DNA from 4 places in the Bradyrhizobium sp. 1200_D9_N1_1 genome. Region 2 is predicted to be linked to each of the others. Evidence: predicted binding sites of a transcription regulator. Region 2 holds the regulator's gene; each other region holds the start of a gene.
The links. The regulator PhoB, encoded in region 2, activates phosphate uptake and scavenging genes when phosphate is short. The targets are predictions, from matches to a motif close to TGTCATNNANCTGTCAT.

Region 1 (7,028 bases), 6.7 Mb from region 2:
TGCTTGCGATGCTGCGCGCCTCTTCGGCGAGCGCGTCCGGGATCGGCGCGGGCGCGCGCGATATCTTCAGGATGTGGTCGCGGTGCTCGTTCTCGGTGACGTCGAAACATTCCACCTGGCCCGCGACCGAGCGCGCGGCGATCACGGAGATCTCGCGCTCGTACGGCACGAAGGCCTCCAGGATCGCCGATTTGGTGGCGAGGCTGGTCCAGACCTTGGCGATGTCGTCGCCCGCGCGGATGATGGCCTGGCCCTTGCCGTCATAGCCGAAGCGGCGGGTCTTCAGCACGGCCGGAAGACCGATCCTTAAAATCGCCTCGCGCAACGAGGGGACGGAGGTGACGTCGGCATAGGCTGCGGTGCCGATGCCGAGCCGCGTCACGAAATCCTTCTCGGCGAGCCGGTCCTGGGTGGTCTCCAGGATCTTGCGGTTGGGCAACACCGGGCGGCGCGCGTCCAGCACCATCGCGGCGGCCGCCGGGACGTTCTCGAATTCGTAGGTGATGACGTCGACGTCGTTGGCGAACAGCTCGAGCGCCTCGACGTCGGCATATTCGGCGCAGGTCGCGTTCAGCACGACGTCGAAGGCCGGCGAGTCCGGATCGGGCGAGAACACCTGGCAGCGCAGTCCGAGCCGTGCCGCGGCCATGGCCAGCATCCGCCCCAATTGTCCGCCGCCGAGGATTCCGATGGTGTCGCCGGGCTTCAGCTTCACCTGCTTTGCGTCAGTCACGCCTTGTCCTCCGGGCGCTCAGCGACCGCCTCGGTCTGTGCCTTGCGCCAGGCGGCGAGGCGGTCGGACAAGGCTGGGTCGGACAGCGCCAGCACGGCGGCAGCAAGCAGCGCCGCATTGATCGCGCCGGCCTTGCCGATGGCAAGGGTGCCGACCGGGATGCCCGCGGGCATCTGCACGATCGAATAGAGCGAATCGACGCCCTTGAGCGTCTTCGATTCGACGGGAACACCGAAGACCGGGAGCTCCGTCAGTGCCGCCGCCATGCCCGGCAAATGTGCAGCGCCGCCCGCGCCGGCGATGATGATCTTGTAACCCGCCGCCTTGGCGCCCTTGGCGAAAGCGACCAGCCGGTCGGGGGTGCGGTGTGCCGAAACGATGCGGGTCTCGGCGGCAACGCCGAGCGCCTCGAGCGTGTCGGCGGCATGCCGCATCGTGTCCCAGTCCGACTGGCTTCCCATGATGATGGCGATCGGCGCGGTCATGACGTTAATTGTGCTCGGGAAAACAGAAACATAGGCCAGATTAACGGTTCCGGCCGGCGGCTCGCAAGGCGGTGGCAAGGAGAAGGGAATGCACTATCCTGTCTTGGTGAATCCCCGCAAGCCTTCATTGAGCAGGATGCCCATGAAGAAACCAAAAAGGGCGAGTGCTGCGAAGGCCAAAAAGGGCCGGAAAATCAGCGCCAGCCGGTCCAAACCTGCCACCAAGCGTCCGGCCAAGCCGCCGCGGCGCGGAGCGTCGCTTGATGGCACCAAGGATAGTGCAAAGATCATCCGCGGGCTGCGGAGCAAGCTCAAGGCGGCGGAGCGGCGGGTCGCGGAACTGGAAGCTGCCGCCGACACCGATTTCCTGCTCGAGATTCCGAACCGGCGCGGCTTCGAGCGCGAGCTCACACGCGCCATCGCCTACATGAAGCGCTATCGCGCCACCGGCGCGCTGATCGTGCTCGATGTCGATCGGCTGAAGCCGATCAACGATTCCTTCGGCCACGCCGCCGGCGACGAGGTGCTCAAGGCGATCGTCGGCGCGCTGACGCGGCAGGTCCGCGCCTCCGACGTGGTCGGCCGGCTCGGCGGCGACGAGTTCGCGCTGCTGCTGTGGAATCTCAACGAGACCGATGCCAAGGCGAAGGCCGCGGCCTTCGAGCAGACGATCGACGAATTATCCTTCGTCTTCCGCAGCCAGAATGTGACCGCGGGCGCCTCCGCCGGCGTCGCGTTGCTGGGGGCGCATTCCGACGCAGGCCGCGCCTTGGAGGAGGCGGATGCCGCAATGTATGTGCGCAAGGCGCGCCGGCGGCACGAGCCGCGGATCAGGCTGGTCAGCAACTGAGCATGATCCGGACCCGAAGGGCCGCGCTAGCGCAAAGTGTGCAGCGATTTTCCTCGCGACAAATGCGAAACGCGTTTGCGCGGAGATCATGCTCAAACAATAAATGCCCTACAACGTGGCCAGATCTTCCGGCACGTTGCCGAACTTGCGCAGCAGCGTCGCGTCGCCGAATTCGCCGGTCATGGGATCGCCGCTGCGGCAAAATGCGACCGCGCCGATGTGGCCGGCACCGCGCGCCAGAATCTCCGCGCGCCGCAGCGCGGCCGTCGAGGACTGACATTCCTCCGCGGCGCCCGCGACCGGCGATCCGTCGTCATCGATCAGGAAGGGCATTGCAACGTAGTAGGTGACGTCCGACATGGCGTTGCTCCGATCATCAACATCAGGCGGCGCTGCTCCGCGCCTTGCTGCGAGAGGTCTCCGGAATGCAGCCGGCTGAAATCGCCGCCTGCAATTCCTCGAACTCCGCCTCCAGATATTCGTTGGCCATGATCAGCGCCTTGATGGTGCTGCGCAGATTGCCGTCGCACATCGCGATCGCCTGATCGCAGGCCTGTTCATAATGGCTGTTGTCCAAAAGGGCGGTTGCCGACATCTGCGTTGTCCTTGCTAGGTTCCTTGGGCGTTTCTCTGGGGCGTTTCCTGGGGGCGTTTGGTGCCTGAATGTTCCTATTTTGTTCTTTTGGAGTCAAGAGGATTCACCCGGCTCGCCCCGCCGCGAAAAGCCCGCTGGGGATCAGGCGATGATGTCGGGCGTGATCTGGTCTTCGATGAAGGCGATGCGGTCGCGCAACAACAGCTTGCGCTTCTTCAGCCGCTGTAACCGCAATAGGTCGGGGGCAGGCGATTGATGCAGTGCATCGATCGCCGCGTCGAGATCTCGGTGTTCCTGCTGCAACCGGGCGAGCTCGGCTTCGAGTTCACTCTCGTCTTCATGGGTCATGTCTGCGGTGGCCGAAAAACCGATAGTCGTGAGATTAAGGCTGTGGATGCCCTGTGGAAATTATCGTCCTTGCGCGCCGTGACCGCAAGCGATCTCGGGCCGTCGCTCACCCATCTCTCGCAAGATATTTCGACGGTTCGCTGCGGCGCTGCGCAAGCGCATTGATATCATGGATTTTTCCCAGCGCGGTTCCTTACTCACGCTTCGTTACATATGAATTTTCAAAAATGACAAGGCGACGACGGATATCCATCGACAGAACGAATCGGTGATGTACACTTCGTCGTCCGGATCGAATCCAAGGTCACCCCTACCGAGGAGGTTTCGAATGACAATTCAGGCACATCTGGTTGAATTGGAACGGAAGCATAAAACTCTCGAAAACGAATTGCACGAAGCTCTCGTGCACCTTTCAACAGACGACCTGCAAATTGTTGAGTTGAAGCGCCGGAAGTTGATGGTCAAGGACCAGATCGAGCGTCTGAAGCACACTGGCGACACGCTTCACTAGTAAACCCCGTATTCAGCGTAGAGTTTGATCGTACCCCTTCAGGCAGGGGTGAGTGCTGTTGCGCTCATCCCTGTTGGAAGATGCGAAGCCGCGCAAGGACATTTGCGCGGCGTCCAGAGCTATTTCCGTTCCGACGGAATCGGAACGGAAATAGCTCCGGCTTCTTGTTTGGACGCGTTTTCTTCTTTGCGCGAAGTGGTATCCGCTTCGCTTGAAGACGCTTCAGATATTTGCGAGCTCGGCGACGTGATCGGCGATCGCGAGCGAGGACGTCAGTCCCGGCGATTCGATGCCGAACAGGTTGATCAGGCCTGCCACGCCGTGATCGCGCGGACCCTGCATCAGGAAATCCTGCGTGGCGACCGCCGGCGGCACGATCTTCGGGCGGATGCCCGAATAGCTCGGCATCAACGCGCCGTCAGGCAGCGTCGGCCAGTATCTCCGGATCGCCGGATAGAAGCGCTCGGCGCGTGACGGATCGACCTCGTAGTTGATCGTCTCGATCCACTCGACGTCAGGGCCGAAACGCGCCTGCCCCGCCATGTCCAGCGTCAGATGCACGCCGAGGCCGCCGGGCTCGGGCACCGGATAGATCAAGTGCGAGAACGGCGCCTTGGCGTTGCAGCTGAAGTAATTTCCCTTGGCCAGATAGGCCGGCGGAATCCGGTCCAGCGGCATGCCGTCGATATTGCGCGCCACCGTTGTCGCCGCGAGGCCCGCAGCGTTGACGAGGAGGCTGCATTGCAGCGCCATCGGTGCCTCGCCGCCGGCCTCGACCTCGATCATGCCGGCGGCCGCCTTGGCACGGATCAGCGGGGTGTGAAACGCGAAGGCCGCGCCGGCTTCCTCGGCCTCGCCGCGCAGCGAGAGCATGTAGGCGTGGCTGTCGATGATGCCGGTCGAGGGCGAGAGCAGCGCGGCGTCGCAGGCGAGCGCCGGCTCCAGCGCGCGTGCGGCCTCGCCCGTGAGCAACTGCATGTCGAGCACGCCATTGGCCTCGGCGTGCGCCTTGATCGATTGCAGCTTCTCGGTTTCCTTCGCATTGGTCGCGACGATCAGCTTGCCGCAATTCTTGTGCGGGATGCCGCGCTCGCCGCAGTAGCGGTAGAGCGCGTGCTTGCCGTTGACGCACATGCGCGCCATCCAGCTTCCGGCGCGGTAGTAGATGCCGGCATGGATCACCTCGCTGTTGCGCGAGGAGGTGATGGTGCCGATGGCCTCGGCTTCCTCGAGCACGATGACCTCGCGCCCGGCCTGGGCCAGCTTTCGAGCCACCGCGAGCCCGACCACGCCGGCTCCGATGACGATGCAGTCGACCCTATCCATGGTTGTGCAGGAGGTCCGCTGGAAGCGCCGGAGGCATCAAGCCCGGGAACGAGGGCGCGGGGTCATTTTCCGTTAAGGAAGCATTTATCATGTCAGGGCAATTGCCGTATTTAACGTGACATTTTTCTGTTGCGCGTACAGGCGTTTACCCGATCCAAACCCGTGAGGCCAGACAATCCGACGTTGAAATCGCGGGTGGCTGATGGCTGAGAAGAACTGGCACGCGGACAGCACGATTCTGATTGCTGTGCAGGCCGTCGTGTGCCTGGCCGGCACGGTCGCGCCTGCGCGTGCCTTTGCGCTGTCGGACAGCTTCGCCCCGCCGAGCTCGCTCGACAACCTCGATCCCAACCTGATCTGGGAAGCCCTGATCGGGGGCATCGTCGTCTGTGCGTTCCTGGTGGCAATCGCGTTGTGGATCCACTCCGCGCTGCGCCGGACCAGGCGGTTGCAGCTGCGGCGCAACGCCTTCGTCTCCTCCGCCATGAACAATCTCAACCAGGGCGTGGTGATGACCGATGCGCAGCGGCGCGTCATCTTCTGCAATGACCGCTATCTCGAGATCTATGGCCTGTCACGGTCGGATCTGTGGGCCGACATGAACGGCCACGACATCCTCGAGCTGCGGCGCAAGCGCGGGGTCCTTGGTGGCGTCTCCGATAAGGAATTCTACGAGAAGGCGGCAAGCGGCAACGGTCTGATCACCGAACTGCCTGACGGCCGGGCCATCCTGGTAAAATACTTCGTGCTGCCGAACGGCGGCTCGGTGGCGACGCATCTCGACGTCAGCGAGGAGCGCAGGCTGTCGCGGCAGCTCGCCTCGACCAAGCAGTTCCTGGAAACGGTGCTCGACAACGTGCCGGCCTGCGTTGCCGCGAAGAACATCGAGGACGGCTGCTACATCTTCGCCAACACCGCCTATGAGCGGTTCTGGGGGTTTACGCGGGACCAGGTCGTCGGCAAGAACGCGCGCGAGCTGTTTGCCCCCGTCTCAGCGGCCAGCATCGAGGCGACCGACCGGGCGGCGCTCAATTCGCCGGACGGCCAGTTCCGTAATGAGTTCGAGGTCGACCGCGGCGGTGAACGGCGCATGGTTGCCTCGATCCGGATCGTGGTCCGCAACGAGAACAACAAGCCCGAATTCCTGATGCTCGTGTTCGAGGACATCACCGACCGCCGCTCACTGTCGCAGGAGCTGGAGAGCACCAAGAAATTCCTCGAGCTCGTCGTCGACAACATCCCGGTGGCGCTGATCGTCGAGCAGGTCAAGGACGGCCGCTACCTGCTCGCCAACCGCAGCGCCGAGACGATCCTCAACCGCAGGCGCGAGGAAGCCACGGGCCTGACCGCGTCCGACATCTTCAATCCCAAGGAAGCCAAGCTGATCATCGCGCGCGACGAGGCTGCGATCAAGAAGCGCGGGATGATCACCGAGGAGCACCCGATCTCCACCAAGGACGGCCTGCGGCTGTTCCTGACCCGGCGCGCCACCGTGCTCAGCGATGCCGGCGAGCCGCAATACCTGATCAAGACCCACGAAGACGTCACCGACCGCCGGCAGACCGAGTCGCGCATGGCGCACATGGCCTATCACGACGGCCTCACCGATCTGCCGAACCGTGCCGCCTTCCTGCAGGCGCTGACTCAGATGATCGAGGCCTGCGAAGGCACCGGCGAGGAGTTCGCCGTCCTCTGCGTTGATCTCGACGGCCTCAAGGAGGTCAACGACGTCTTCGGCCATGCGCTCGGCGACAAGCTCCTGATCGAGGTGGCCCAGCGGCTCCAGGATTCCGCGCGCGGCGGCGTGGTGGCGCGCCTGTCCGGCGACGAGTTCGGCCTGATCATCGACGGCAAGCAGCCGGAGGCGGGTCTTGCGCTGGCGCAGCAGCTCGGCGAAGCCGTCGCGCGGGAATTCCAGATCGACGGCCGGCCAGTCCGTGCCGGCGCCACCACCGGCATGTCGATTTTCCCGCACAATGGCGCCGACGGCGCCTCGTTGCTCGCCAATGCCGGTGCGGCGCTGTTCCGCGCCAAGCAGAAATCGCGCGGCACGATCAGCCTCTACCAGCCGGAGATGGACCAGCAGATCCGCGATCGCCGCGTGCTGCATCAGGACCTGTCGATGGCGATCAAGAACGGCGAGCTCTCGCTCGCCTTCCAGCCGCAGGGGGCCGCCGGCC
Region 2 (7,028 bases):
CAGTTGAAAAAGCTCTGGGAGGCCGGATTATCGGCCAGCCAGATCGCAGCCGAGCTCGGGAACGTGACCCGCAATGCCGTGATCGGCAAGGTACACAGGCTCGGCCTATCCGGCCGCGCCAAGAGCCCCTCATCGGCGGCTCCGCGGCCGCGCAAGGCGCGCCCCGCGCAGCACATGATGCGGGTGAGCCGCCCCATTGCGCGCGGCAACACCGCGCTGGCGCAGGCCTTCGAGGTCGAGGTGGAGGCCGAACCGGTCACCTACGACAACGTGGTGCCGATGAGCCAGCGGCTGTCGCTGCTGGAGCTGAACGAGGCGACCTGCCACTGGCCGGTCGGCGATCCCTCGAGCCCGGATTTCTTCTTCTGCGGCGGCAGGGCGCTGTCGGGCCTGCCCTACTGCGCGCAGCACTCGCGCGTGGCATATCAGCCCGCCGCGGATCGCCGGCGCGCACCGGCGAAGCCCTCGCGGTGAGTTTGTTCTGAAATCGAGTGACGGCCGTCACGCGTTGACGGCCCAACAAACTCGATGTCGTCCCGGACAAGCGCGCCTGAAGCGCGCGCAGATCCGGGACCCATAACCACCGCAAGATGTGGCTACGGGGACTCGGAGTTACCTTCTTCGCGCGACAACCACGCCCTGTGATTATGGGTCCCGGATCTGCGCTTACGCTTGTCGTCCGTTAAGAAGCCGGATTGATCGAGGCTGGCCGGGCGAGCGTGCGCCATAGCTGGGCCAGGAACAGGCACAAGAGATATCTCAGCCAGGCGAGGATGCGGCGGAAGTTGTGTCCGACGGCTGAGAGGACGACGTTGGCGGCATCGCCGGCGCGGCCTTTGAGGTAGCAGCGCCCGAGGTGGCCTTCCGCCTTCAGGTGTCCGATGATGGGCTCGATGGCGGAGCGGCGGCGCAGCTCGCGCTTGATGACACCGAAAACGCCGCGCTTCTGGCCGGAGATGAAGACGCGACGGGGATTTTGTGCGTCGTGGCCGCGGTATCCCTTGTCGACATAGGCCCGCTCGATCGGACAGCCGGTGAGTGTCTCGGTGCGGTCAATGACGTCCCGCAAGGTGTGACCGTCGTAGGGGTTGTCGGGCAGTGCGCTGGCGTGCAGCACGAACAGGCCACCGGGAGCCCGGCGGTTGTTGGTGACGATGGAGGCCTTCACGCCGAACTCGTAAGGCGCGCTGGCCTTGCCCTTGCCGATGCACTCCACTTCCGGGGCATGGAAGGAATAGAGCTTCCAGCCGCGCTGGCGCTGCTGCTGCGAGCGGATCTGCGTGGCCCGGCCGAGCGGGAGGGCGAACGCCTGCTCCAGTGCTGGCTGGCCTTCGATCTTGCGGCGGATGTCGCGGATGATCCGGCCCAGCCGGCTACGCAGGATACGCAACTGCCGCTGATGCCGCCTGAACTGTTTGGCATGGGCGTAGCGGCCGGCCATCATCGCGGCGGCCTTGGCGATGCGAGCATAGGATTGCCGCAGCCTGACGCCGTGCCTGATCGCCAGGCGGTTGAGCCCCTTGATGGCCGCATGCAGCAGCTTGGCATCGGTCGGAAAGGTGATGGCCTTCGGCTGCACCGTGGTGTCGACCGTAACCCGCTTGAGGTCCTGGCTGCGTAATGCACCGGCCTCGTGCGCTACCCGCAAGCTCTCGGCCAGCAGCAACTCCAGCTTGTCGCCAAGCCGCTTGCGCCAATGGCTCAGGTCCGAGCGCTCGTGCGGGAACGTGTGCTGAAAGAACTCTTCCCCGGTGAAGAACTGGAAGTATGGGTCATGGACCCAGCGCTCGCACACCTCCTCATCGGACAGCCCGTAAATGTGCTTGAGCAACAGCAGACCGATCATGAAGCGCGTCTCGATCCCGGGCCTGCCGTTCTCGCTGTAGAGCGGCGCGATCTCGCCGTCGATCCAGTCCCAATCGACCTTGCCGGCGAGCAGAACCAGCTCGTGCTTCATATTGATGATCTGGTCGAGCCGAGCCCGGAACAGATCGTTCGATCCCGTCGTCTTGTGCTTCTTCGGCCGCATCGTTCCCTCCGATGCAGACAAGGAATCATGCTTCCCGCTTCGAGGGAATCCACGAAAACCAAATCGCAAGGTTCTGACGCCCAAAGCATCAAAACCTTGCAATCTGGAAATGCCCCTTAGCCCAAATCGAGATTCCCGATCAGTGGCTTAGTCCTTCTTCACGGACGACTACGCTTGTCCGAGACGACACTGAGAGTGTGGCTGTAGCCCGCTAAACCAACGCCTGCAAACCCTACGTCTGCTCCGCCTTCGCAAAGCGATCATCCAGCGCGTAGCCGGCGCCGCGGACGGTGCGGATGGGATCCTGCTCGCGGCCGAGATTGAGCAGCTTGCGCAGGCGGCCGATGTGGACGTCGACGGTGCGCTCGTCGATGTAGATGTCGCGGCCCCAGACGCTGTCGAGCAGCTGCTCGCGCGAGAACACGCGGCCGGGATGCTCCAGGAAGAACTCCAAGAGGCGATATTCGGTCGGGCCGAGGTCGATCGGCCGGCCCGAGCGCGCGACGCGGCGCTTGTCGCGATCGAGCTCGATGTCGCCATAGGCCAGCACCGTTGCGAGCCGCTCCGGGCTTGCGCGCCGCAGCAGGCCCTTCACGCGCGCCAGGAGCTCCGGCACCGAGAACGGCTTGACGATGTAGTCGTCGGCGCCGGTCGCAAGACCCCGCACCCGCTCGCTCTCCTCGCCGCGCGCGGTGAGCATGATGATCGGGAGCTGCTTGGTCTCGGGCCGGGTCCGCAGCCGGCGGCACAGCTCGATGCCTGACAGTCCCGGCAGCATCCAGTCGAGTACGATCAGATCGGGGATGTGTTCCTTGAGGCGGGTGTCGGCGTCGTCGCCGCGCATCACCGTCTCCACATCATAGCCGTCGCCTTCGAGGTTGTAGCGGAGAAGCTCGGTGAGAGCTTCCTCGTCCTCAACCACCATAATGCGTGCGCCCATGGTGTCGTCGCTCCTTAAGTCTTCAGGTATTCGGGACCGTCGTGGCGAAGGTCGTCATGTCGCCCTTCGGCCGCTTGTCGGTGATCGCCTGGCCCTCGATCATGTAGAACACGGTCTCGGCGATGTTGGTGGCGTGGTCGCCGATCCGCTCGATGTTCTTGGCGCAGAACATCAGATGGATGCAGAACGAGATGTTGCGCGGATCCTCCATCATGTAGGTGAGGAGCTCGCGGAACAGCGAGGTGCAGATGGCGTCGACTTCCTCGTCGCCCTTCCACACCGCCATCGCCGCCGGCAGATCATGCGCGGCATAGGCGTCCAGCACCGACTTGACCTGCTGCTGCACGAGGTCGGTCATGTGCTCGAGGCCGCGGAACAGCTTGAGCGGATGGAAATCCGTCTCCAGCGCCGCGACGCGCTTGCCCATGTTCTTGGCGAGGTCGCCGATGCGCTCGAGATCGGTCGCAACTCGCATGGCGCCGACGATCTCGCGCAGATCGACCGCCATCGGCTGGCGGCGGGCGATGGTGAGCACGGCGCGCTCCTCGATGCGCTTCTGCAGCGCGTCGAGCTCGGTGTCGGTGGCGACGACGCGCTGGCCGAGCGCGACGTCGCGGCGGATCAGCGCGTCGACGGAATCGACGATCATGCGCTCGGCGATCCCGCCCATCTCGGCGACGAGCCGGGTGAGCTCCTGGAGGTCGGTGTCGAAGGCCTTTGCGGTATGTTCAGAACCCATGTCCCGTCTCCTCAGCCGAACCGGCCGGTGATGTAATCCTGCGTGCGCCGGTCGCTCGGCGACGTGAAGATCTTGCTGGTGTCGTCGAACTCGATCAGCTCGCCGAGATACATGAACGCGGTCTTGTCGGAGACGCGCGCCGCCTGCTGCATGTTGTGGGTGACGATCGCGATCGTGTAGTTCTCGGACAATTCCTGGATCAGCTCCTCGACCTTGGCGGTCGAGATCGGGTCGAGCGCCGAGCAGGGCTCGTCGAACAGGATCACCTCGGGCCGCACCGCGACGGTGCGGGCGATGCAGAGGCGCTGCTGCTGGCCGCCGGAGAGCGACAGGCCGGAGGCGTTGAGCTTGTCCTTGACCTCGTTCCACAGCGCGCCGCCGCGCAGCGCCTTCTCGACGCGGTCGTCCATCTCGGACTTCGAGATCTTCTCGTAGAGGCGGATGCCGAAGGCGATGTTCTCGTAGATCGTCATCGGGAACGGCGTCGGCTTCTGGAACACCATGCCGACGCGGGCGCGCAGCAGGTTGAGGTCGAGCTTGCCGTCGAGGATGTTGGTCTGGTCGAGCATGAGCTGGCCGGTGGCGCGCTGCCCCGGATAGAGGTCGTACATCCGGTTGAAGATGCGCAGCAGGGTTGACTTGCCGCAGCCGGACGGGCCGATGAACGCGGTGACGCGGTTGGTGCCGAGCGTCAGGTTGATGTTCTTCAGCGCGTGGTGCTCGCCGTAATAGAAGTTGAGGTTGCGCACCGTCACCTTGGCCGGCGCTTCCGGCAGCAGCGGCGCCTGGGGCAGCCCACCGGCCGCGCTCATCGATACGGAAAGCTCACTCATTTTGCGGTCCTCTCGGCGCCAAGGATGCGCGCGCCAATATTCAGGGCAAGCACGGTAATCGTGATCAGCAGCGCGCCGCTCCAGGCGAGCTGCTTCCAATAGGCGTAGGGGCTCTGGACGAAGTTGTTGATGGTGACCGGCAGGTTCGCCATCGTCTTGTTCAGGCCAAGGCTGAAGAACTGGTTCGACAGCGCGGTGAAGAGCAGCGGCGCGGTCTCGCCGGCGACGCGGGCGGTGGCGAGCAGCACGCCGGTGATGAGGCCGGAGCGGGCGGCACGATAGGCGATCCGCTTGATCACCAGCGAGCGCGGCAGGCCGAGCGCGGACGCCGCCTCGCGCAGCGCGTTCGGCACCAGCAGCAGCATGTCCTCGGTCGTGCGCAGCACTACCGGGATGACGATGACGGCGAGCGCGAGGCTGCCTGCGATCGCCGAGAAGCCGCGCATCGGCACCACCACCGCGCCGTAGATGAACAGGCCGATGATGATCGAGGGCGCCGAGAGCAGGATGTCGTTGATGAAGCGGATCACCGAGGTCAGGCGGTCGTTGCGGCCGTACTCGGCGAGATAGGTGCCGGCGAACAGGCCGAGCGGCGCGCCGATGCCGACGCCGAGCACGGTCATGATGATCGAACCGACGATGGCGTTGCGCAGGCCGCCTTCGGTCGAGCCCGGCGGCGGCGTATCTGCCACGAAAATCTCGAGGTTCAGACCGGCGATGCCGTTGTAAAGCAGCGTGATCAGGATCAGCGCAAGCCAGGTGACGCCGAAGGCGGCGGCGGCGATGCAGAGTCCGCGAACGACGATGTCCTTGCGGCGGCGGCGTGAATAGATCGGGTTCATGGCGTTAGTTCCCCGCCTTCTTTTCCAGCCGCATCAGCATCAGCCGTGCCGCTGCGAGCACGAAGAACGTCAGCACGAACAGCAGAAGGCCAAGCAGGATCAGGCCGGACTGGTGCAGGCCGTCGCTCTCGGCGAACTCGGATGCGATCGCCGCCGAGATCGTGGTGCCCGGCGCGAAGATCGAGGAGGAGATGCGGAACGAGTTGCCGATGATGAACGTCACCGCCATGGTCTCGCCGAGCGCGCGGCCCAGCGCCAGCATGACGCCGCCGATGACGCCGACGCGGGTGTAGGGGATCACCACGCTGCGCACGACTTCCCAGGTGGTGCAGCCGACGCCGTAGGCGGCCTCCTTCAGCACCGGCGGCACCGTCTTGAATACGTCGACCGAGATCGAGGTGATGAAGGGCAGCACCATGATGGCGAGGATCAGCGCGGCGTTGAACAGGCTGAGATAGGACGGGGGACCCGCGAAGATCGCGCCCAGCACGGGAACGCCGTCGAAGATCTTGATCATGAAGGGCTGGAAGGTGTTGGCCAGGAACGGGCCCAGCACGAAGAAGCCCCACATGCCGTAGATGATCGAGGGAATGCCGGCGAGCAGCTCGATCGCCATGCCGATCGGGCGGCGCAGCCATTGCGGACAGAGCTCGGTGAGGAAGATCGCAATGCCGAGGCCAACGGGAATGGCAATCAGCATCGCGATGAAGGAGGTGACGAGCGTGCCGTACATCGGCCCGAGCGCGCCGAGCACGGGCGGATCCGCCGACGGCGCCCAGCGCTGCGTCCACAGGAAGGAGAAGCCGTATTCCTTGATCGCCGGGAAAGCGCCGACGATCAGCGAAACGATGATGCCGCCGAGGATCAGCAGCACCGAGATCGCGGAGAGCCGCGTGATCCAGTAGAAGGTGACGTCGCCGAGCTTGAACGCGCTCAAGGCCTTGGCGCGATCGTACGGTCCGGCGTCGTCGATTACATCGCTCTGAACGGCCATCTCTGCCACGCCGATCCCCTGTACCCGTTATATACGCTTGTTGTTGGTCTTGCGCTCCGGATGCGGCACGAGGCCGATCCGGAGCGGAGGTCTTTTGAGATCCAGGCACCCAGTCCGGGACAGCAGCGCTTAGCTCTTGATCTCGGCAGCCCAGGTCTTCTCGATCAGGGTCACGACGCCCTCGGGCATCGGGATGTAGTCGAGCTCTTCGGCCGCCTTGCCGCCGTTCTTGAAGGCCCAGCGGAAGAACTTGATGGCTTCCTGCGAGGCTGCCTTGTCGGTGGCATCCTTGTGCATGAGGATGAAGGTCGCCGCCGTGATCGGCCAGGACTTCTCGCCGGGCTGGTCGGTCAGGATGACGTAGTAGCCGGGCGCCTTGGCCCAGTCGGCGTTCGAGGCGGCCGCCTGGAAGGCCTCGACGGTCGGCTGCACCGGCTTGCCGGCCTTGTTGACGAGACCGGTGTAGGTCAGCTTGTTCTGCTTGGCATAGGCGTACTCGACGTAACCGATCGAGTTCTTGGTCTGGCCGATGTTGCCGGACACGCCCTCGTTGCCCTTGGCGCCGACGCCGACCGGCCACTCGACGGCCGTGCCCTCGCCGACCTTGCTCTTCCAGTCCGCGCTGGCCTTGGAGAGGTAGTTGGTGAAGTT
Region 3 (7,028 bases), 7.6 Mb from region 2:
GCTGCTGCAGGGATTTGGCGCCGTGCCGCCGCTGGTGACCGACATCGACCTGTCGATGGATGACCGGTTCCTCTATGTCTCGTGCTGGGGCACGGGTGAAATGCGCCAGTACGATGTGAGTGATCCGCGAAAGCCGAAGCTTGCGGGCTCGGTCCACATCGGCGGCATCGCGCGCCGCACCCCCCATCCGAACGGCAAGGCATTTGCTGCCGGTCCGCAGATGGTCGAGATCAGCCGCGACGGCAGGCGCGTGTACTGGACCAATTCGCTCTATTCCACCTGGGACGATCAGTTCTATCCCGACGGGGTTCCGGGCGTGGAAGTCATGGCCAATGTCGGCGGCAACGGCGGCCTCGAGCTCGACAAGGACTATTTCGTGAGCTTCCCCGACGGATATCGTGCGCACCAGATCAGGCTCGAGGGCGGCGATTGTTCGACGGATTCCTTTTGCTACCCGTCGGTCTAGATGGGGCGCACGCGAGCCCGGCGCTTGGCTGGCTTTGGCTCGCTCTTGTTGCGAGCGGCCTCTACCACGGGGTCAACCCGGGAATGGGATGGCCGCTCGCTGTTTCGGCCGGGCTCATGGACAAGAGCCCACGCGCGCTGTTCCGTGCGTTGTGGGCCCTGGCGGCCGGACATCTCCTGGCAACACTTCTCGTGCTGCTGCCATTCGCGTTCCTGCTCGTGCTGGCCGAGTGGCAGCGTTCGATCCAGATCAGTGCGAGCCTTCTCGTCATCGGCTTCGGTGTCTATCGGCTGATCGAGCGGCGCCATCCCCGCGCGCTGGCACGAATTCCGCCAACGCAATTGGCGCTCTGGTCATTCGCCGTTGCCATTGCCCACGGCGCGGCCTTGATGCTCGTGCCGATCTATCTCGGGCTCTGCCAGGCCCTCGAGCTCGATGCCGGCCATGAGGCGGCGGGCGCGCTGATGAAGGCAAGTCTCGGGATGGCGGTGCTGGTGTCCCTGGTGCACGTTGCCGCCATGGTCAGCGCCGGCGGATCTCTGGCGTGGCTGGTCTACCGCTATCTGGGATTGAGGTTCGTCTCGCGCAGCTGGTTCAATCTGGATGCAGTCTGGGCGACCAGCCTCGTTCTGGTTGGCGCGGTGGCGCTCGCCTTCAATCTTGCGAGCTGGCGCTGAGGTCTATCGCGCCAAAGCCCACTCGCCGATGATGCGGAAGCGCGCCTTGGTCTCGTTCTGCCTGAACAGGGCGAGGCGGTCGATCGCCAGCGTGTCGAGACGAAGCGACGCGAACCGCGTCCGCAACATCTCCAGGATCGGTCCGCGGCGCTCTGCATCCAGCCGCCCAGTCAGGGTCATGTGGAAGCGAAATTCTTCCATGACGTAGGGGTAACCCCAGCGGTCGAGATAATCGCGCTGCCGCTCGGTGAGTTTGTCGGGCTTCCGGCGTGCGCGGTCTTCCGCGGTGAGAGCGGCGCGGAAGGAATCGAACTCGCGTGCGCAATCGGCGGCGAGCTGCTGGAGCGCATCGACCGGCTCGGCCGGGATGACGGCGATGAAGCCGCTGATGGTGTCGACGATCGGGCGGATGGCCGGGATCGGCCGCGCCGTTTCGGCGAATGTCGCGCAGGCTGCCATAAGCTCCGCCTCGGTGCTGCCGGGCGTCAGCGCCATCGGCGCCTTCAGCGTGGCGTGGAAGCCGTATTTGCGGGGATCGGCGGAGACGTCACGCCAGTCCGGTGCAACGTGCAGCGCCTCGGGCGGAAACGGCACCTCGTCGCCGGTGTAGGCATCGTAGCCGAGCAGCTTGGCGCCGAAGCGGGTCAGCGCGCTGTCGGCGCCGGCGGCAAAATAGATCGCGTAGCGGGGAAAACCTGTCATCGCCTCAGCATAGCCAATTTATGCCGCGACGACAGCCTCGCGCGGCGCCGCCGCCGCGCTGAGCAGTCGCGTCGCATCGGTGAGATGCACGAGCTTTCCGCCTGATATCACCGCGACGAGCCGCGGCCGCAGCGGCACGGTGTCGTCGACGAGGAGGATGTCGGCGCGGCGTCCTTCGGCGAGGATGCCGCGGTCGGCAAGGCCGGCCGCGCGCGCAGGCTCCGCGGAGACCAGGCTCCAGGCCTCCGTCAGCGGCAACACGCCATCGGCGGCGAGGCGGAACGCGGCGAGCAGTTGCGCGGGATAGTAATAGTCCGACGCCAGCACCGAGCAGAGCCCCTTTGCGATCATGTCGGATGCCCGGGTCCAGCCGGTGTGGCTGCCGCCGCGCACGACGTTCGGCGCGCCGTAGACGATGGCATCGCCGTGGCTCGCTGCCGCCCGCGCCGTCTCCTCGTTGATCGGAAACTCGGCGATGTCAGCGCCGAGTTCGCGAAACTCCCGGCGCATCGCGGGTGTCGCATCGTCATGCGAGAGCATCCGCACGTCTGCCGCACGGGCAGAAGCAGCGAGCCGCGACACGGAGGCCGGCACGTCGGCGGCGCGCGAGATCACGCGGTCGACCAGCCCGTCAAAATCCTCGCTGGACAAGCCAGTGCGCTCCACCATGCGGTTGCGCTTGCGCGGCTTGGCCATGTCGGCGACGGTGCCGTCCATGTGGTCGTTGAAGGCAAACAGGTCGACGCGGCCCTCGGCGAGCCACCGGCTGATCTCGGCCTCGGCATCGAGATTGTAGGTCTCGTGCCGCAGATGGAAGCGGGTGTCGGCAGCGAATTGCGGACGCTGCCGCTCGATCGCCTCCATCAGGCCGCGCGCATTGTCGGCGCTGCGCAGGCCCGGTTCCCACGAGCAGGTCGTGGCGTGAAAGACCGTGGTGATGCCGTTGCTGATCGCCTGGCGGTCGCTGTCCGCGAGCGCGACGTCGATCGGGAAGTCCACGCCGGCGCGCGGCATCATCTGCCGCTCGAAGGCATCGCCATGCAGATCGACGATTCCCGGCAACACCAGCAGATTGCGCGCATCGATCGCGAGCCGAGCCCGGCCACGGGCGGCATCGACCCGTGCGATGTCCGTTCCGGCCACGCTGAGTGACGTCTCGACCAACTCGGTGCCGATCAGGGCCCGGCCGCCCTCAAGGAAAATGTCTGTCACGCGACCGCGCTTCGTTTGCTGACAGGGGAGTGTGCCCGTGCTTCATACGTGGAGAGAAAATCTTCAATCCCGAGCCTGCGGAAATCGGGCAAGGCTTCACGCAATTTGTCGTGATCCCAGTCCCACCAGGCGAGCCGCGCAAGCCGCCCGGCGATCTCTTCCGAGAAGCGCCGCCGCACGATTCGCGCGGGATTGCCGGCGACGATGGTGTAGGCGGGTACGTCCTTGGTGACGATGGCGCCGGCCGCGATCACCGCGCCGGTGCCGATGTTGCGGCCGGGCAGCACGATCGCGCCATGGCCGATCCAGACGTCGTGGCCGATATGGACGTGATGCTGGCGCCGCCAGTCGAAGAACTCCGTGTCGTCGCTCTCGCCGGGGAAGTAGGCGCTGGAACGATAGGTGAAGTGCGCCTGCGTCGCGCGATGCATCGGATGATTGCCGGGGTTGATACGCGTCATCGCCGCAATTGAGCAGAATTTCCCGATCGTGGTGTAGGTGATCTGCGAATCGTTCACGACATAGGAGTAATCGCCCATCGTCACTTCATGCAGGATCGTGCGCGCGCCGACCTCGGTATAGGCGCCGAGCCGGGTCTCGTGCAGCTTGGCCGAGGGATCGATGGTCGGTTGGACTGAAAGGGCTTTGCCGGCCATGTCGTATCCGAAGCGTGAGGGCGGGCGTTCCTCTTCGAGCGGCTCGATGACAATGTCATGACGCAGCGATGACAGGGGATGAGGTGTGTTGGATCGCCGCACCGCAACGTGCATGTCACACAAGTGTCAAGCGTCGGCGTTAGCGGTGGGTCCCAGCTACTCTGGAGCCCTGCATGCTGGTGGTTGAAGGTCTGACGTGCCGCTTTGGCGCAAAAGCCGCGGTGGACGACGCTTCGTTTCAAATTTCCCCCGGCGGATTCGTCGGCGTGATCGGAAGATCCGGCGCGGGCAAGTCCACCCTGCTGCGGACCATCAACCGCCTGGTGACGCCGACGCAGGGCCGCATCCTGTTCGACGGCACCGACGTCACAGCGCTGCGCGGCAAGGAGCTGCGGCAGTGGCGGGCGCGCTCGGCGATGATCTTCCAGCAGTTCAACCTCGTCGGCCGGCTCGATGTTCTCACCAACGTCCTGATGGGGCGCCTCGCGACGATGCCGGCCTGGCGCTCGCTGTCGCAGACCTGGCCCGAACACGACAAGGCGCTGGCGATGTCCGCGCTCGAGCAGTTCGATATCGCCGCGCTCGCCGCGCAGCGCGCCGACCAGCTCTCCGGCGGCCAGCAGCAGCGCGTCGCGATCGCCCGCGCGCTGGTGCAGCAGCCCGACATCATTCTCGCCGACGAGCCGATCGCTTCGCTCGACCCGCGCAACACCAAGATCGTGATGGATGCGCTGCTGCGCATCAACAAGCATTTCGGCATCACCGTGCTCTGCAACCTGCATTCGCTCGACTTGGCGCGCAGCTATTGCGACCGCCTGATCGGCATGGCGCAGGGCCGTGTCGTGTTCGACGGCGCACCGTCTGCGCTGACCGATCACGTCGCGCGCGAGCTCTACGATCTCGAAGCCACCGACGTCATGGGCGGCTCGCCCGTGCCGGCGCCCGAGGGCATTCCGGCGCTTGGAACGGCGGCCGCCGCCTGAGCCGCATCGCTTCTGTCGTTGCCAGTTTTTGCGTCAACCGACCCCAACCGATGAAGAGGGTATCATGATCACTCGCAGACTAGTTCTTGCCGGCGCCGCCGCGCTCGCATTCACGACCTCGGCCTCCGCCGACGACTGGAAAGCCAAATATTCCGAGCTGACCTTCGCGGTCATTCCGGCGGAAAACGCCTCGGGCGTGACCGAGCGCTGGGCGCCGTTCATGAGCTATCTCTCCAAGGAATTGGGCGTGAAGGTCACGCTGCGTATCGCCAATGACTACGCCGCCGTCATCGAAGGCCAGCGCGCCGGCAATATCCATATCGCCAGCTACGGCTCGGCCTCGTTCGCCCGCGCCCGCCTGACCGGCGTCAAGACCGACGCGTTTGCCAACGACATCAACGCCGACGGCTCGACCGGCTACTATTCGGTGTTCTTCGTCAAGGCGAGCAGCCCCTACAAGAGCATCGACCAGCTCAAGGGCAAGAACCTCGGCCTCGTCGACCCGAACTCGACGTCCGGCAACAACGTGCCGCGCTTCGAGCTCGACAAGATGGGCATCGCGGACGCCGACACCTATTTCAGCAAGGTCGTCTTCACCGGCAGCCATGAGAACGCGATCCTGGCGCTGGCGCAGGGCACGGTCGATGTCGCGGCCAACCAGTGGACCAGCGACGACGATTCGACGCTGGCGCAGATGCTGACCAAGGGCATGCTGAAGAATGCCGACGGCTCGCCGATGAAGAAGGACGATTTCCGCATCATCCACAAGTCGGCGCCGATCATCAACGGTCCCTATGCCTACAACTCCGACCTGCCGGAAGAGGCGAAGGCGGCGATCGCGAAGGCGTTCTTCGACGCGCCGGCCAAGGACAAGGCGGCCTTCGATCGCCTCCAGGACGGCCAGAAGAAGGGTTTCCATCCCGCCACCACCAAGGACTGGGATGGCACGATCGAGCTGATCAAGTTCGTCGATGCACTGCGTAAGAAGAAGGCGTCCTGAGTTTCGGGACGAGCTACTCGAGCCGGGTCGATGGACCCGGCTCTTTCTCTTTGATCGGCCACTTTTCCTGAACAGATGACCCTCGCGGTTTCGATCCTGCCCGAGCAGCAACTGGCTGCGCTGAACACCGCTTACAATCAGGCGGTCGCGCGCAGGCGGCTCCGTCTCTTGCTCGGAATCGTGGTGTTCGCCGCCGCGCTGCTTCTCGCCGCGATCGGCGCCGAAGTGAACCTGCGCACCTTCTTCACCTATTTCGGCAACTTCGTCAGCTATTTCGATCGCATCCTCACGCTCGACAACGGCCAGCGGGTCTGGACCGATGTCGGCGAGTGGCTTTGGGGCTGGCGCAAATGGTTGAAGATGCTCGGTGAGACGCTGCTGATCAGCTATGTCGGCACGCTGACCGGTGCGACCCTCGCCTTTGTCCTGAACTTCTTCGCGGCGGAAAACACCTCGCCCGCGCCCTGGCTGCGCTTTACGGTGCGGCGTCTGCTCGAATTTGCACGCACCGTCCCGGGCATCGTCTTCGCGCTGATCTTCGTGATCGCCTTCGGGCTCGGGCCGATGGCTGGCGTGCTTGCGATCGCGATCCATTCCACCGGCGCGCTCGGAAAATTGTTCTCGGAGATCGTCGAGAACGCCGACATGAAGCCGGTCGAGGGTATCCGCTCGACCGGCGCGAGCTGGCTCTCCTGCATGCGCTTTGCCGTCGTGCCGCAGGTGACCGCGGGCTATGCCAGCTACGCGCTGCTGCGCTTCGAGATCAACGTTCGCGAAGCCTCGGTGATGGGCTTTGTCGGTGCCGGCGGCATCGGCCAGGAGCTCGTCGTCGCCATCCGCAAATTCTATTATTCGGACGTCAGCGCGATCCTGCTCACCATCATCATTACGGTCTTCATCATAGACATCACCACCGGCTGGCTGCGCGGCCGCCTGTTCGGCAAGGAGGCGCGGACGTGACGCGGCCGCAAGAGGTTGACACGCGAGAGCTTCGCGCGCGCTATCCTGACGTGTTCGACCGGCCTGCCTCGGCGCGGCTCGCAATGCCGGCGATGATCGTCGCGGCGTTCGCGGTCCTGGTGTACGGCCTCGTCGATCTCGACTTCTCGCCGTCGCGCTTCGTCGCAGGCCTCAGCCAGCTCGGCTGGATCAGCCTGATGATGATCCCCCCCGATCCCGGCTCCTCGCTGCCGATCTATCTGAAGGCGCTCGGCGAGACGCTGTCGATCGCTCTGCTCGGCACGACGCTCGCCGCATTGTTCGCGCTGCCGGTCAGCCTGCTCGCCGCCCGCAACGTGGTGCCGTCAAACATCCTGCGCTTCCCGATCCGCC
Region 4 (7,028 bases), 5.4 Mb from region 2:
ACACCTCGCAATTGTCGGATGAGGACATTGCGGCGATGGCGGATTACCTCAAGTCGCTGCCGCCGGTGGACGGACCGCCGCGCCCGAAACGCAAGGATGCTGGTTAGAGGCTAGCTCGCGCCGAACGCCTTGAAGGTGATGATGGTGAGCGTGTCCTGGATGCCGGGCAGCACCTGCACCTTTTCGTTGATGAAGTGGCCGATGTCGGTGTCCTTGTCGACGTAGAACTTCACCAGCAGGTCGTAATGGCCGGCCGTGGAGTAGATCTCGGAGGCGATCTCGGCTTCGGCGAGCGCATTGGCGACCGTATAGGACTGGCCGAGCTTGCATTTGATCTGGACGAAAAAGGGAACCATTGCAGTCACTCCGAAGGCATATCTGGCGGCTAATAGGCCAAAACCGGGGGGGCTTGGCAAGCGAACTTGCCGCCTCGCGGCTGCCCGAGGGATTGGTCCTGGCCAAGCCCCTCTACAAGGCCCTCTAGGAGGGCAGGGGCGCGCCGGCAAACGCCTCCCTCAGCCGCCGGGCCAGCTCGGCATTGCGATAGGGCTTGGTCAGGACGATCGATTGCGCGTGCGCGCGACCCTGCTCGACCAGGGTCTCCAGGGCATAGCCGGAGGAGAACACGACCGGGAGTCCGGGCCGGATGCGCCGGGCCTGGTCGGCGAGCTCCCAGCCGCTCATTCCGCCGGGCATCACGATGTCGGTGAACAACAGGTCGATGGCCGGGTTGGTGCGAAGCTGCTGCAAGGCCTCCTTGCCGTTGACGGCCGCGACCACGCGATATCCCAGCGCCTCCACGCGCAGCGTGACGGAGGAGCGGACGAACGGATCGTCCTCGGCGACCAGGATCGTTTCGTGGCCCCGGGGCGCAGCCTCCTCGCGCGCCTCGATGTCGGCGAGCGACTGCTCGCCGCCGGCATGCGGCAGGTAGATGCGGACCGTCGTGCCGAGGCCCGGCTCGCTGTAGATCGAGACGTGTCCGCCTGATTGCTTGGCGAAGCCGTAGACCATGCTGAGGCCGAGGCCCGAGCCCTTGCCGACCTCCTTGGTGGTGAAGAACGGCTCGAAGGCGCGCTCGATGACGTCAGGCGTCATGCCCTCGCCGTCATCGGTGATCGAGATCAGGGCGTAGCTGCCGGACTCCACCTCCGGATGCTGGACGCGATAGTGCTCGTCGATCGCGGTGAGCTCGGTGCTGAGGGTGAGATGCCCGCCCGCCGGCATGGCGTCCTGCGCGTTGAGCGCGAGATTGAGCACGGCGGATTCGAGCTGGGCGCGGTCGGCGAAGGCGAGGATGGAGCCGGCGCCGAACGCCGTCGTGATCTCGATGTTTTCGCGCAAGGTGCGCTTGAGCAGCTTGTGCATGGAGGTCAAGAGCTCGCGGCACTCGATCGCGCGGGGTTGCAGCAATTGGCGCCGGCTGAACGCCAGCAGCCGCTGCGTCAGCTCCGCGCCGCGTTCGCCCGACTGGCAGATGTCGTCGGCGAAGCGCCTGAGGTCGGGACGGGACCTGAGCTGCTCGCTGAGAAACTCCGCGTTGCCGATGATGACGGTGAGCAGATTGTTGAAGTCGTGGGCGATGCCGCCGGAGAGCTGGCCGACCGTCTCCATCTTCTGCGCCTGCTGGAGCTGCTGCTCGGTCAGCTTGCGCGTGGTCAGGTCGTGGACGATGCCGACGTAGATCAGCTCGCCGTCCTGCCACGCCTGGCCCACCGACAGATCCATCGGAAAGGTCGATCCGTCCTTGCGCACACCGGCGGCTTCCCCGGTTGCGATGCGCAGCGTATGACCCGTGGGTGAGGGCCTCTCCTCATTGGACATCAGCATACCGATGTCGAGATTCATGACCTCGTCGGCGCGATAGCCGAACAACCGTTCGCAGGCGGGATTGAACAGGAGAATGCGGGCTTGCGCGTCGAACAGGATGACGCCGTCGACCGCGGTCTCGACCACGGCGGTGAGGCGCGTCATGCTCTCGCGCAGCGCGCGCTGGGCTTCACGGACCTGGCCGAGGAGCTGGGCCGCATCCCGGTTCTTGGTCTCCTCCTCCTCGAGCGCGGCCCGGACCTGCCGGAGCTCGAACGGCGAGGGGATGGTCAGGATCTTCGGCAGAAGCGGCCAGAGCGCTCCCGCGGTGATGACCGACGCCACGGCGGTGAGCGCCTTGACGATGCCCTCGACGCCGTAGACGGGCACCCAGAGCGTGTAGATCGACAGCACATGCGTCAGGCCGCACGCCATGATGAAGACGGCGAACGCCCAGAAGACCCACCCGAATTCGAGGTCGCGCCGCTTGGTGACGAGGATCGCGAGTGCAAACGGGATCGAGAAATACGCAAGCGCAATGCAGGCATCCGAAACGACATGCAGCCATATCAGCTCGGGCTCCCAGAGCAGGCAGATGCCGTGCGGGGAGAGCATCGAGGAGTCGAGGATACGTTCGAGGTAGGCCAACATGTGATTGCTTCCCGAGAGGATTGCGGCCGGGGCCGGCCCGCAACATGGCATCGCTGGACGAATCCGCCAATAAACGTCTCACTCACCGGGATGGGCGCCAAGGCCGGGCTATGCCGAGGGCATATTTTCGCGGGATGTGCACACTCGCGGGACGACAAGGCGGGCCGGGCCCTTATCCGGCTGATTCGCCGGGGCCGGACCGGCATGGGTTAGCTCGTCGCGGCGCCCGCGGCCGGCCCGGCTTGCTGGCGCATCCGCGGCACGCTAGGACAAGGCATGGCGGTGTCCCTCTCAAACCAATGTATCCAGCGATGACGACGCCCGTGGCTCTCACCATTGCCGGTTCCGATTCAAGCGGCGGCGCCGGCATCCAGGCGGATCTGAAGACCTTCGCGGCGCTCGGCGTCTACGGCGCCTCCGCGATCACGGCGCTGACGGCGCAGAACACGCGCGGCGTCACCGGCATTCATGCGGTGCCGGCTGATTTCGTCACCGCGCAGATCGATGCGGTGTTCTCCGATCTCGACGTCGGCGCGGTGAAGATCGGCATGGTGGCCCAGGCCGCCAGCATCGATGCGATCGCAGCCGCGCTGGCGCACTGGAAGCCGCGCCATGTGGTGCTCGATCCCGTGATGGTCGCGACATCGGGCGACCGCCTGCTGGCGTCCGAAGCCGTGGAAGCCCTGCGCATGCGACTGATGCCGCTGGCCTCGGTGATCACGCCGAACCTGCCGGAGGCGGCAGCTCTCCTCGGCGAGCCCGCCGCGGCCAGCGAGGCCGGGATCGAAGGCCAGGGGCGCCGGCTGCTGGCGCTCGGCTGCCGTGCGGTCCTGATCAAGGGCGGACACGGCGAGGGCGCCGAGAGCATCGACTATCTCGTCACGTCCGAAAGCACGATCGCGCTCGCCGCGCCCCGCGTCGCGACCAAAAACACCCATGGCACCGGCTGTTCGCTGTCCTCCGCCGTGGCAGCGGGTCTCGCCAAGGGCGAGACTCTCGAGCAGGCGGTGCGCAACGCCAAGGCCTGGATCAGCGCCGCGATTGCCGCTGCCGACCGCTTCGGCGTCGGCCACGGCCACGGGCCGATCCATCATTTCCACAAATTTTACTGACGCCGGCTTCGAGCTGCGCGCCGGCCCCGGCCGTTAACCAACAAGGCGACGGGGACCGGGCTTTTGCGGACAGCCATGGCCGCTTCGTGTCGCCTGATTGTCGCATGCGACTGATATTCGCGGGGAGGGCGAGGCGAGGTTTGATTCGTATCTGAGGGTGCCTCAAAGGTTCAATCGGTCATCCCCCTGTCACGGGATATTGTTACAGGCTGTCGCATGGGAAGCTACGATGTGAGTGACGAAAGCCCTGAAAGGCGCTTTCGCACCTTGTTCATCTCCGACGTTCATCTCGGAGCCCGCGGTTCACAAGCCGACCTTCTGTTGGACTTCCTGCGCTACCATGACGCCGAGACGATCTATCTCGTCGGCGACATCGTCGACGGCTGGGCGCTGAAATCGAGCTGGCACTGGCCGCAATCGCATAACGACCTCGTGCAGAAGCTTTTGCGCAAGGCGCGCAAGGGTGCCAAGGTGATCTACATCCCCGGCAATCACGACGAGTTTCTGCGCAACTATTACGGCACGCATTTCGGCGGCATCGACGTGGTCGAGAACACCGTCCACACCGGCGTGGACGGCAAGCGCTATCTCGTCATCCACGGCGACATCTTCGACCTCGTGGTGCAGAACGCGCGCTGGCTCGCCCATCTCGGCGACAAGGCCTACGACTTCGCGATCCAGATGAATCGCTTCGTCAACTTCTTCCGGCGCATGTTCAAGGTGCCCTATTGGTCGCTGTCGCAATGGGCCAAGCAGAAGGTCAAGAACGCCGTCAACTATATCGGCGCGTTCGAGCAGGCGCTCGCCGCAGAAGCGCGCCGTCACGACGCCGACGGCGTGATCTGCGGCCACATCCACTATGCCGTGATCCGCGACGAGGCCGGCATCCGCTACATGAACTGCGGCGACTGGGTGGAGAGCTGCACCGCGCTGGTCGAGCACGACGACGGCCATTTCGAGATCATCACCTGGGCGGATCAGTTGCAGAAGCCCGCGCAGGTGCCGCAAGTGGCAGCAAGGGCTGCCTGATGCGCATCCTGGTCGCGACCGACGCCTGGCACCCGCAAGTCAACGGTGTGGTTCGGACGCTGACCAAGCTTGCTGACGCCGCCAAAGGGCTTAGCGTTGAAGGTCTTGGCATTGAAGGTCTTGGCGTCGAGTTCACGTTCCTGACGCCGCAATCGTTCCGCACCTTCGCGATGCCGAGCTATCGCGACGTGCGGCTCGCGATGCCGCGCCCGGCGCGAATCGCGAAGCTGATCGCGGAAGCCCGTCCCGACAGCATCCATATCGCGACCGAAGGGCCGATCGGCCTGATGGTCCGCCGCTATTGCCGCCAGCGCAAGCTGCCGTTCACGACCAGCTTCCACACCCGCTTCCCTGAGTATGTCCGCGCCCGTGTGCCGGTTCCGGGCTCGCTGATCTGGCGGGCGCTGCGTCGCTTCCATGCGCCCAGCCGCGCCGTGATGGCGGCGACCCCGGCGCTCGCCCGCGAGCTGACCGAGCGCGGCTTTGACAATGTCGTGCTCTGGCCGCGCGGTGTCGACACGCACTTGTTCCATCCCCGCGCGATCGATCTCTGCCTGCCGGCTCCGGTGTTCCTCTCGGTCGGCCGCGTCGCGGTGGAGAAGAATCTCGAGGCGTTCCTCGACCTCAAGCTGCCCGGCACCAAGGTGGTCGTCGGCGACGGCCCGGCGCGGGCTTCGCTCGAAGAGGCCTATCCCGACGCGATCTTCCTCGGCGAGAAGCACGGCGAGGCGCTGGCGGAAATCTACGCGGCCGCCGACGTCTTCGTGTTCCCCAGCAAGACCGACACGTTCGGCCTGGTCCTGCTGGAAGCGCTCGCAAGCGGCCTGCCGGTCGCGGCCTTCCCGGTGAAGGGCCCCCGCGACGTGATCGGCGATGCACCGGTCGGGGCCCTCGATCATGATCTGCGCAGCGCCTGCTTCACCGCGCTCAGCATCTCCCGGCAGGATTGCGTCGAATTCGCCGCCAATTACACCTGGGAGGCCTCGGCGAGGGCCTTTATCGACAGCATAAGGGCGGTCGGTGCGGTGCTGCCGGGCCGGAACGGGGCGGAGCAGCCACGCTTCGTCGCCTGAAGAAGAAAAACCCTCGCGCGGAGGTGTCTTGCCCGGGCCTCATCCGCCGCGATAAGGTCGGCCATGACCGAACAGCCCCTTCCGATCGGCCCTGCCGATATCGATGCCGCAGCGCGGGTGATCGCCCCCTTCGCCATCCGCACCCCGCTGTTGTCCTTTCCCGTGCTCAACGAGCGCGTCGGCGCAAAAGTGTTCCTGAAGCCGGAGATGCTCCAGCGCACCGGCTCCTTCAAGTTCCGCGGCGCCTTCAACAAGGTCGCCTCGATCCCGCAGGACAAGCGCGCCGGCGGCGTCGTGGCATTCTCTTCCGGCAACCACGCCCAGGGCGTGGCGGCGGCGGCCAAGATCCTCGACATGCAGGCGACCATCGTGATGCCCGCGGACGCGCCGCTGTCCAAGCGCGAGCGCACTAAATCCTACGGCGCCGAGGTCGTGCTGTACGACCGCGACCGCGACGACCGCGAGGCGATCTCGCGCGGCATCGCCGAGAAGCGCGGCGCGACGCTGGTCAGGCCGTATGACGATCCCTTCGTGATCGCTGGCCAAGGCACCGCCGGCCGCGAGATCGCGGACGACATGGCAGCGCTGGGCCTCAGCCCCGACATCGTGGTGGCACCGGCCTCCGGCGGCGGCCTGATCGCCGGCGTCGCGACCGCCGTGAAGGCGCGATATCCGCTGGCGCAGATCGTGGTGGCCGAGCCGGAGGCGTTCGACGATCACGGCATTTCGCTGACTGCAGGCCATCGCGAGCCGCATGGGCCGGCAGGCCGCACCATCTGCGACGCGCTGATGGCGCTGATCCCCGGCGAGATGACGTTTGCGATCAACAGCAAGCTGCTCGCGCGCGGCGTCACCGCATCCGACAAGGAAGTCGGTGCGGCGGTCGCGTTCGCCTATCGCGAGCTGAAGCTGGTGGTGGAGCCGGGCGGTGCCGTCGGCCTTGCCGCGCTGCTTGCGGGACGTCTCGACGTCGCCGGCAAGAACGTCGTCATCGTGCTCTCCGGCGGCAACGTCGATGCGGATTTGTTTGCCGAGCTGGTGGCTTGATTTTTGGAGAGTCTGCTACTGCGACGTAGCATCGTTCTTGAAACCCGCGAGGGCCAGGTAGAGATCGTCGATGAGCCGACGTATTCGTTTGGCTCCGCGGACAATCTGCGAAAGTACGGTACGGAAATCCGTCTTGATAACGCTCATCTAAACTCCGTTCACGGAGTCCGCGCGGACGGGAAGTGGTCCGCGGTCTTTGGCGCCAGTGGAGGGTGTTCTGGCGTCCATCAACACTCTGCCATCGAAGTGGACCGCCATCTATATCTCGCGGTGGGTGATCAAGTCGTCTGCTTAGACCTTGCGACAG

Region 1: a site for PhoB is predicted at 3,239-3,255, ahead of AB5K84_RS10290 (YdcH family protein). Genes of this name have one in related genera too.
Region 3: a site for PhoB is predicted at 3,760-3,776, ahead of phnC (phosphonate ABC transporter ATP-binding protein). Genes of this name have one in related genera too.
Region 4: a site for PhoB is predicted at 3,749-3,765, ahead of AB5K84_RS16360 (UDP-2,3-diacylglucosamine diphosphatase). Genes of this name have one in related genera too.

The regions. Positions count from the first base shown of each region.
Region 1 is NZ_CP197226.1:2,116,951-2,123,978, forward strand. Features, by position in the region: gene AB5K84_RS10260 (5-(carboxyamino)imidazole ribonucleotide synthase) at 1-733, opposite strand, end outside; gene purE (5-(carboxyamino)imidazole ribonucleotide mutase) at 730-1,218, opposite strand; gene AB5K84_RS10270 (GGDEF domain-containing protein) at 1,361-2,068, shown strand; gene AB5K84_RS10275 (hypothetical protein) at 2,177-2,428, opposite strand; gene AB5K84_RS10280 (hypothetical protein) at 2,451-2,663, opposite strand; gene AB5K84_RS10285 (YdcH family protein) at 2,805-3,011, opposite strand; gene AB5K84_RS10290 (YdcH family protein) at 3,340-3,522, shown strand; gene AB5K84_RS10295 (NAD(P)/FAD-dependent oxidoreductase) at 3,745-4,848, opposite strand; gene AB5K84_RS10300 (sensor domain-containing protein) at 5,051-7,028, shown strand, end outside.
Region 2 is NZ_CP197226.1:8,803,761-8,810,788, forward strand. Features, by position in the region: gene AB5K84_RS41680 (GcrA family cell cycle regulator) at 1-474, shown strand, start outside; gene AB5K84_RS41685 (IS5-like element ISBj5_B family transposase) at 683-2,029, opposite strand; gene phoB (phosphate regulon transcriptional regulator PhoB) at 2,262-2,969, opposite strand; gene phoU (phosphate signaling complex protein PhoU) at 2,992-3,708, opposite strand; gene pstB (phosphate ABC transporter ATP-binding protein PstB) at 3,720-4,541, opposite strand; gene pstA (phosphate ABC transporter permease PstA) at 4,538-5,383, opposite strand; gene pstC (phosphate ABC transporter permease subunit PstC) at 5,388-6,377, opposite strand; gene pstS (phosphate ABC transporter substrate-binding protein PstS) at 6,507-7,028, opposite strand, start outside.
Region 3 is NZ_CP197226.1:1,212,927-1,219,954, forward strand. Features, by position in the region: gene AB5K84_RS05850 (selenium-binding protein SBP56-related protein) at 1-466, shown strand, start outside; gene AB5K84_RS05855 (hypothetical protein) at 550-1,143, shown strand; gene AB5K84_RS05860 (DUF1045 domain-containing protein) at 1,147-1,845, opposite strand; gene AB5K84_RS05865 (alpha-D-ribose 1-methylphosphonate 5-triphosphate diphosphatase) at 1,864-3,057, opposite strand; gene AB5K84_RS05870 (chloramphenicol acetyltransferase) at 3,054-3,713, opposite strand; gene phnC (phosphonate ABC transporter ATP-binding protein) at 3,887-4,696, shown strand; gene phnD (phosphonate ABC transporter substrate-binding protein) at 4,761-5,696, shown strand; gene phnE (phosphonate ABC transporter, permease protein PhnE) at 5,772-6,656, shown strand; gene phnE (phosphonate ABC transporter, permease protein PhnE) at 6,653-7,028, shown strand, end outside.
Region 4 is NZ_CP197226.1:3,414,571-3,421,598, forward strand. Features, by position in the region: gene AB5K84_RS16340 (c-type cytochrome) at 1-107, shown strand, start outside; gene AB5K84_RS16345 (Lrp/AsnC ligand binding domain-containing protein) at 111-356, opposite strand; gene AB5K84_RS16350 (hybrid sensor histidine kinase/response regulator) at 481-2,460, opposite strand; gene thiD (bifunctional hydroxymethylpyrimidine kinase/phosphomethylpyrimidine kinase) at 2,772-3,572, shown strand; gene AB5K84_RS16360 (UDP-2,3-diacylglucosamine diphosphatase) at 3,789-4,601, shown strand; gene AB5K84_RS16365 (glycosyltransferase family 4 protein) at 4,601-5,674, shown strand; gene AB5K84_RS16370 (threonine/serine dehydratase) at 5,738-6,721, shown strand.